DNA from 2 places in the Herbaspirillum sp. NPDC101397 genome. Region 2 is predicted to be linked to the other one. Evidence: predicted binding sites of a transcription regulator. Region 2 holds the regulator's gene; the other holds the start of a gene.
The links. Region 2 encodes FliA, which starts transcription of late flagellar genes. Its sites were predicted from a motif close to CTAAAGTTTNNNNNNNNNNNGCCGNTA; they were not measured.
Positions count from the first base shown of each region.

Region 1: the regulator FliA is predicted to act here: its motif matches at 1,590-1,616, upstream of ACIROW_RS08350 (DUF342 domain-containing protein).

Region 1 is NZ_JBIWNS010000003.1:101,524-105,911, forward strand. Features, by position in the region: gene ACIROW_RS08350 (DUF342 domain-containing protein) at 1-1,559, opposite strand, end outside; gene ACIROW_RS08355 (cation diffusion facilitator family transporter) at 1,700-2,629, shown strand; gene ACIROW_RS08360 (helix-turn-helix domain-containing protein) at 2,649-3,899, shown strand; gene ACIROW_RS08365 (hypothetical protein) at 3,944-4,388, shown strand, end outside.
Region 2 is NZ_JBIWNS010000009.1:187,833-192,220, reverse strand. Features, by position in the region: gene ACIROW_RS21335 (flagella synthesis protein FlgN) at 1-155, shown strand, start outside; gene motD (flagellar motor protein MotD) at 210-1,031, opposite strand; gene ACIROW_RS21325 (flagellar motor protein) at 1,055-1,801, opposite strand; gene ACIROW_RS21320 (RNA polymerase sigma factor FliA) at 1,783-2,517, opposite strand; gene ACIROW_RS21315 (MinD/ParA family protein) at 2,573-3,370, opposite strand; gene flhF (flagellar biosynthesis protein FlhF) at 3,405-4,388, opposite strand, start outside.

The DNA.
Region 1 (4,388 bases), on a different contig from region 2:
ACTTGCCAGACCTGCTTGGCGATGCGCATTTCCACGCCTTCGTAGACGGTCTTGACGGCGACGATGCGCGCCGATTCCGCCGCGACCAGGTCTTCCTTCATCTCGTTCTGTTCGGCCACCAGGTCCTTGACCTCCTGCGCCAGCAATTTGCGATTCAGTTCGGCCTCTTCGCCGGCGCCGTTGCGCGCCTTTTCGGGATTCTGCTTGTAGTGGGCGAGCTGCTTGATGACGCGGTTGAGGTCGTCGAGCTTCTTCTGGAATTCCTGTTCCTTGGCGCGCAGCTTTTCTTCCAGATAGGGATCGAGGCCGACCTGGATCTTGGTGGTGGCGGCGCTCGATGAGCCGAACGCGACCGCCTTGATCAGCATGGTGGCCTGGGCGCGACCGCCGATGATCTGGCCCAGCTTGGGATTGGTCTTGCCGACCAGGATCTCGTTGCCGGCCAGCATTTCACATTGGCGCGCATTGCCGGCCAGCATGATGCTGTCGCCCGCTTCGATGTGCGCGCTTTCGGCGAACAATGCCTGCACGCAACCCTCGGCCTTGACCTTGGCGACGATGGAGGCCATGCCGGGTTGGGTTTCAGCGTGGCCGATGATGCCGCCCTTGACAGTGATGTTGCCGCCGGCAATGATCTCGGCCGCTTCCACCGTGCCGCCGACGAAGACGTCGCCCGACACGCGCAGGCGCATGCCGGTCTTGACGTCGCCCTTGATCTTGACCGTGCCCGAAAACTCGACGTTGCCGGTGCTCAGGTCGACATCTTCGATCTCGACGATGGGATTGATCTTGACGCCGTTGGTGATCAGTTGCGGCTGGCCGGCGATGGCGGCGACCAGCAGGTCGGGATCGTCCTTGGAGGGTTCGGCGCCGACGCAGTCCTTGTTGAAACCGAGGTCGGGAACCGGCAGCGCCGGCACTACCTGGCCCTTGATGTTGACGCCGTTGACGCCCGGCACCGGCGGCGTGCGCCGCATCAGTGGATCGCCGACGTTGATCAGCAGCAAGTGGCCGAGGTCGGCGTAATGCACCACGGCGTCGTCGTCGATTTCGGCGAGTTCTTCTTCCTTCTTGTCGAGCAGGGCCTCGAAGCGGGCGTGTTCGCCCTGCACCGGATCCTCGCCCCGCGCGATCAGCAGCTTGGAACAGTGGCCGGTGGCGAGCGCGCCGCGCAGCTTTTCGTGCAGGATGCCCTGGGTGATGCCCTGGGCGCGGATTTCATTGACGACTTCGACGGCGCGCGCGCGTCCGCCTTGCGGCGGCACCAGCGTCAGATAGGCTTCCATGAAATCGTCCGAGACTTCCACCAGGAACTCGCCGTCGCGCCGCTCGCCGATCTTTTGCGAATGGGCTTCCTTGCCGTCGGCGATCTTGGCGGCGAAATCGCCGAGCGCCGCTTCATCGATGTACAGCTTGGTGAAGCCGCCGTCGGTGAGGATTTGTTTCAGCATCACGAGATTCGGGACTTGAACACCCGCAACCGGGGTGAATGCAGCGAGCAGTTCTCCGCTGACTCTGTCGAAGTTGAGCGACAGCGATTGCGGGCTTGATTGTTCCATGTTATTTCTCGGAAGTCCTTGTGCAGAGCTCATCGGCAGGATTTCCGGTTCCTTTAGGTGAATTGTTATGTGGCAAGATGATCCTGTAAATCGCCGTTAAGTACAAGGGTTGTTTAGGCTCAAAAGTGTGAATTGTCAATATGCTAATTATCCAAAAAAACGACACTGGGAGCGCCGACCAGCGTTATCTCGCAGGGCGTCAGAGCACCATGGTCAGTATTGTCGTCAACATCGTACTGACCACGTTGCAGATCATCACGGGACTGTTTTCGGGGTCGCAGGCGCTGGTCGCCGACGGCGTGCATTCGCTGTCGGATCTGGTGGCCGACTTCGTCGTGTTGTTCGCGGCGCGCCAAAGCCGCAATCCCGCCGACGCCGATCATCAATACGGCCATCAACGCTTCGAGACGGCTGCTTCTCTGGCGCTCGGCGGTGCGCTGTTGGCGGTCGGCATCGGCATGCTGATCTCCGCCTTCTTCAAGCTGCAGGCGCCGACCGTGCCGCAGGTCCATCTGGCAGCGTTGTGGGTGGCGCTGGCGACGCTGGTCAGCAAGGAAATACTGTTCCGCTACATGTTGGGCGTCGCCGAGCGCGTGCGTTCCAGCATGCTGGTGGCCAACGCCTGGCATGCGCGCTCGGACGCCGTGTCGTCGCTGGTGGTGGCGCTGGGCATCGCCGGCAACCTGCTCGGCTTCCCCTTGCTCGACCCGATCGCGGCGTTGATCGTCGGCCTCATGATCGTGCGTACCGGCGCGGTGTTTTTCTGGCGCGCGCTGAACGACCTGATGGACAAGGCGGTGTCGGAAGAGGAATCGCAGGCGATCCGCCGCACGCTGTTGGACACACCCGGCGTGTTCGGCGTGCACGATCTGCGCACGCGCAAGATGGGCGACCTCACCATCGTCGACGTGCACCTCGAACTGGATGGCCGGCAGACCGTGACCGAGGGACATGCCATCGCCACGCTGGCGCGCCGGCGCGTCATGGAGCAGCATCACGTGCTGGACGTCATGACCCACGTTGATCCGGTGGAGCCGGACGCTGCAGCGGAGTCCGCTGATGTTCGCTGATGTCTGCTGACGACAACACATGGATTCGATAATCGCCGCTTCCGCACGGGCGCTTGCCGCCGGCGACGCGCTTGGCGCGCTCAAGCGCGTCGCCTTGCGCGACGATCCTCCTGCGCTGGCCTTGCGCGGCATCGCCATGGCCCAGCTCGGCGAACATCCGCGCGCACGGGAACTGTTGCGCCGCGCCGCCCGTGGTTTTGGCACGCACGAAGAACTGGCGCGCGCCCGTTGTGTCGTCGCCGAAGCGGAAGTGGCGCTGGCCGTGCGCGACATCGGCAGTTCGCCGCGCGCATTGGCTGCCGCCACGGTCACGCTGGATGCGCATGGGGATCGCGCCAATGCCTTGCAGGCGCGATTGATTGCGGTACGCAGGCTGGTGTTGCTTGGCCGTCTGGAGCAGGCCGAAGCAGCGTTGGTGCGGCTCGATGCGCGCGGCCTGCCGCCTGCATTGGCGACGGTGACGGCGCTGATAGCGGCGGAGTTGGCATTGCGGTCGTTGCAGATGACCGTCGCCCAGGCGGCGCTGGCGCGTGCACACGACGCGGCGACGCGTGCCGGCGTGCCGGCGTTGCTGGCCGAGGTGGCCGAAGCACAGTCCGTGCTTGGTCGACCGGCAGCCAGGCGCGTTTCCGCAGGCCGTGAACAAACCTTGCGGCTGGATGAAGTCGCTGCGTTGATGGTCTCGGACGCGTTGGTAATTGACGCTTGCCGACGAGGTATTGGGGCAGGATCGGGACCGGGACCGGCGTGGAAGCCATTTGCGCGCCGTCCGCTGCTGTTCACGCTGGCGCGCGTTCTGGCCGAAGCCTGGCCTGGCGATGTGGATCGCGAAACCCTGATTGCCCGGGTCTTCAATACGCGCCGCCCGGACGAGTCGCACCGCGCACGTTTGCGTGTCGAGGTCGGCCGCCTGCGGGCGCTGGTCGCGACGCTGGCGCAGATCGAGGCCACCCCGCGCGGATTCGCATTCAAGCCGCTGGGCGAGCGCGAAGTCGTCATCCTCGAGCCGCCCATCGCCGGCGACCAGGCGGCATTGCTGGCGCTGCTTGCCGACGGCGCGGCATGGTCGACCTCGGCGCTGGCGTTGGCGCTCGGGGCCAGCCAGCGTACCGTGCAACGCGCGCTGGCAGGACTGGAAGCCGCCGGCCACGCAAACGCCATCGGCCAGGCGCGTACGCGTCGTTGGCTGTCGACGCCTTTGGCGGGTGGCGTCGGGGTCACGGCAATCACGACAATCTTGTTACTCCCCGCTGCACTGGCGATGGACTAAAGTTGTCTTGCGCGCCGATCACGGCGCATCAACAGGAGACCTCCATGACCAGCAACAGCAATGTGAAAACCAAACCTGAACCAGCCGTGCATGCAGCAGAAATCGTGCGCGAGTATGGCCCCTTTCCCGGCGCCGAGCGCGTGCACGGCGTCACCTGGGACGGCCACAATGTGTGGGCCGCCACCGGCGCCAGCCTGATTGCCTTCGATCCCGCCAGCGGCGATGCGGCGCGCACGCTGGAGCGCGCCTGCGACGCCGGCACCGCTTTCGATGGCACCTATCTGTATCAGATCGCCGAGCAGCGCATCGACAAGATCGACCCGGCCAGCGGCAAGGTGCTGGCGTCGATCCCGGCGCCCGGCCAAGGCTTTGATTCCGGCCTGACCTGGGCCGAAGGCAGCCTGTGGGTGGGGCAGTACCGCGACCGCAAAATCCACCAGATTGATCCGGCCACCGGCAAGCTGATCCGCAGCATCGATTCCAACCGCT
Region 2 (4,388 bases):
AACTGAATCGCCTCAACGGCTTGCTGATCGGCAAGCAAATGGCAATCAACCAGAACGCCATGAACATCCTGCAAGGCAAGAGCAACGGCTCCTTCTATGGCCCGGATGGCCAATCGAGCCTGCGTAGCTCGGGCCGACCGCTTGGCATCGGCTGATTTTTTCGCCCTCCGGAATTTAAAAAGCCCGTTCTTGCGAACGGGCTTTTTGCTTTATGGCCCAGGCTTGGGCTGAGCGGGCGGAACGAGCTTGCCACCCTCTTCCGCAAACGGCACTTCGGTCGCCTGCTCCGCCAATCGCGACAGGATCATCACATCGACACGGCGATTGCGCAGCCGCCCCTCGGGCGTATCGTTGGAAGCCACAGACTGATTCGATCCATGCCCCACCGCCGTCAGGCGCAGGTCTGCGATGCCCTGGTTGTTGAACAGCCGCGCCACCGTACTGGCACGGACCGCCGACAACTCCCAGTTGGAAGGAAAGACGCTGGTGTTGATCTGCGTATTGTCGGTATGCCCCTCGATCTGGATAGCGTGATCGTCGTTTTTCAGCACCCGGGCAATGGCGATCAGGGTTTCTTCCGACTCCTTGCTCACCTTCGCATCGCCGGGCGCGAACAGGACGTTGGCATTGATCTCCACGTTGACGCCCACGCTGGTTTGCGTCACGCGCACCTTGCCCTCCTGCACCAGCGGCGCCAGCACCTGCATGATGTCGCGCGCCATGTCGGTCATGCGCTCTTTTTCGCGGCGCAGCGCCTCGCTGTTGCGCGGCTTTTGCAGGGTAATTTTAGGGGCAACAGATTGCTGGGCGCCTTGGCCTCCCGCCTGGACAACGATGGGCGCGGTCGAGACTGGCTCCTTGCCGAAGGCGTTGATCAGCGAGTCGGCAAGGATCTTGTACTTGCCTTCGTTGACTTGGGAAATGGCATACATGACCACGAAAAACGCGAACAGCAGCGTAATGAAGTCGGCATACGAAACCAGCCAGCGCTCGTGGTTCTCATGCTCTTCTTCATGTTTTTTGCGCGCCATGATGTGCGTTGTGCGTCAGTAGGTCATGCGGTGGTGAAATAGGATTCAGCGCGCTCCTGGATCACGCGCGGATTGTCGCCGCTGGCGATGCCGAACAGACTGTCGGCGACCATGTCACGCCGGTTCACTTCCATGGCCAGCAATTCCTTGAGCTTGTTGGCCACCGGCAGGAAGAACAGGTTGGCCAGGCCGACACCGTAAATCGTCGCCACGAAAGCCACGGCGATGCCGCCACCCAGCTTGGCGGGGTCGGATAGATTTTCCATCACGTGGATCAGGCCGAGCACCGCGCCGAGGATGCCGATCGTCGGCGAATAGCCGCCGGCGGCTTCCCATATCTTGAGCGCCTGGCGCTGGCGGGTTTCGTAAGCAGTGGTATCGACCTCGAGGATCTCGAGCAACTTGGCCGGTGTGATGCCGTCGATCAGCAGGCGCAGGCCCTTCTTGACGAAGGGGTCGCTGCTGTCGTTCATGTGCTCTTCAAGATGCAGCAGACCTTCACGCCGCGAGATGCCGCTCCAGACCGTGATGTTATCGATCAGTTTGCGGTGGTTGTGAACCGGGGGAGAAAATACCCAGGACAGCAATTTGACGCCATGGACGAAATTGTCGAGCCTGGTTTGCAGCAGAACGGCGCCTACGGTGCCGGTAAAGACGATCAGGAAAGCGGTCGGCTGCAGGATAGAACCGGGATGACCGCCTTCAAGCAGCAAACCAAGGAGGATGCCTCCCAACGCCAGCAGTATCCCTCCTACGCTACTCCAGTCCACGCCTGCTCCCTCAAAGTCGAGCGCATGCGGGCGATAGCCTGGCTGTGCAGCTGGCAAACCCGCGACTCGGACACGCCCATGACGGCGCCGATTTCCTTCAAGTTCATTTCCTGCTCATAGTACAGGCCCATGAGGATTTTTTCACGCTCGGGCAGGGCCTTGATCGAATCGATGACGGCGTCGCGGAAACCGCCGTTGATCAGGTTCTGCAACGGGTCGTCGGTGTCCCGGGTCTGGTAGCGATCGAGGAAATGCTCGTGGCCGCCGTCGGCGTCGTGGAAGTCTTCGTAATAGATCAACTGATGGCCGCCGCATTCGGTCAGCATATCCTGGTACTCCACCAAGCTCATCTTGAGCTGCGTGGCGACCTCGGTTTCCTGCGGCGGACGGCCGAGCTGCTGCAGCAGGACATGGATGGCCTCTTCGATCTTGCGCGTATTCTGGCGGATGCTGCGCGGCAGCCAGTCGCTGCTGCGCAATTCATCCAGCATGGCGCCGCGGATACGCTGCACGGCGTAGGTTTCGAACTGCGCGCCGTGCGTTTCTTCATAGCGATTGACGGCATCAAGCAGACCGATCATGCCTGCCTGAATCAAGTCGTCGACTTCCACGCTGGGTGGAAGCTTTGCCTTCATCTGATGCGCCAGCTTTTTGACAAGCGCCGCATGCAGCTCCAGCAAATCGTTCTTGGTCGTCTTTCCTTTGACGTTATACATAGAACTCATCTCGTCAATAATGGTGAGTACGAACGATCATGCAATGCCAGGCGCGTCATACTCCGAGACTTGCACCATCGGTCGCCATACCGTACGTGCCCTTGGTGAGATTGGATAACGAAAACTGATCCGCCAGGCGCTTGAACGCAAGCGTAGCGCCGGCCAACGGGAATGCTTCCAGTACGGTGCGCCCCTGCCCGGATGCACGACGGATGTGTTCGTCTGCCGGGATCGAGCCCATGAAATGCAATTGCGCCGCCAGGTAACGATTGGCCGCCTGCGCCATGTTGGCGTAGACCATCTGCGCTTCCGCGTCCGAACCACCGCTCACGAGCAGATTGAAAGGACGGCGACCGAGCTTGTCGCTGAGGCCCTTGAGCAAGACGTATGCGGCCTTGATCGAGGTCGGACTGGTCGACATATGCACCACGATTTCGCCCATTTCCATGGCCGGGACCGGCAGCAACTCCTCGTCATTCAATTCGCCGTTGATGAGCGTAATGTCGGATTCTTCGGTCAGTCCGTCGAAAATCTGCGCCAGCCGCGAGGCTTGCGGATGGGTAGAGGCCGATACGTTCTTGCGCGACAGGCGCGCCAGTGCAAAACCTTCCGGCACCATGCGCACCGCTTCATCCAGATGCCGCTCCTGACGAGCGACGTCGAGCAGCGTCGCCACGGCAACACCGCCAAAACGCGACAAGATCACTGAGGGCGTCATGCAAGCGTCGACCAACAATGCGTTGTGGTCGGCGGCGGCAAGAGAGGCTGCCAGATTGATCAGCATCGCGCCTTTTTCGTCGTCGGGAAGAACCGAGAAGAAAGTAAACACGCGCGGCGTCGGACGCTCCAGCATCCGTCGCAGTCCTTCCGCTTGATCAACGTCATAGCTAGCCAAGGATCACCTCCCGCAGGCTTTTGTCATTCATGGCCGTGGCCGTCGGTCCGACCACAACCGGCAACTCGGCGTCCTGGAATTCGAACGGCGCAGTTTCACGTTTCAGTTTAAAGGCGCGGTCGGCCAGATACAACCTGTTGGCAACATGCAAATCTTCCGGCACGCGCTGACCGTTCGCCACGTAATACAGATTCAGTTTTTGACGGATGACAACATCGAGCACGTTGCCGATGGTTGCCGCTTCGTCGAGCTTGGTAATAATGCAACCCGCCAGGCCGTCGCCGGAATACGCGCTCACGACTTCATTGAGCGTGCCGCCGGTCGCCGTTGCATTGAGGCACAACAGGCGTTTGATGTCAGTGCCTGCGCCCGACAGCATGGCAGCCTGTTCAGCCACCATCTGGTCGCGCTGGCCCATGCCGGCGGTATCGATTAGGACAGTATGTTTGCCGCGCAGTTCGTCGAGTGCGATACGCAAATCGGATTCATCTTTGACCGAGTGCACCATCACCCCGAGGATCTTGCCGTAAATGCGCAGTTGCTCGTAGCCGCCGATACGGTAGCCGTCGGTGGTGATCAGCGCCAGCTTGCCCGGACCGTGGCGCATCACGCAACGCGCCGCCAGTTTCGCGGTCGTGGTCGTTTTGCCAACACCGGTCGGACCGACCAGCGCGTAGACGCCGCCTTCTTCCAGCAATTCGTTTTCGTTGGCCATGGTCATCAGATTCTTGGCCAGCACCGACTTGACCCAGAACATGGCGTCTTGCGATTTCGGGCTTTGCGGCAGGTTCTCGGTGATCAGGCGCGACAGGCTGGCGCTGAAACCGGCGGCCAGCATTTCACGCATGATCGCGGCCTTGGCCGGCTCACGCTTTTGCGTGCCGCCCCAGGAAATTTCCGCCAGCTGGGTTTCCAGCACGCCGCGCATGGAGCGGATTTCACTCATGACGTCGGACAGGATTTCGTCGTAGTCCTT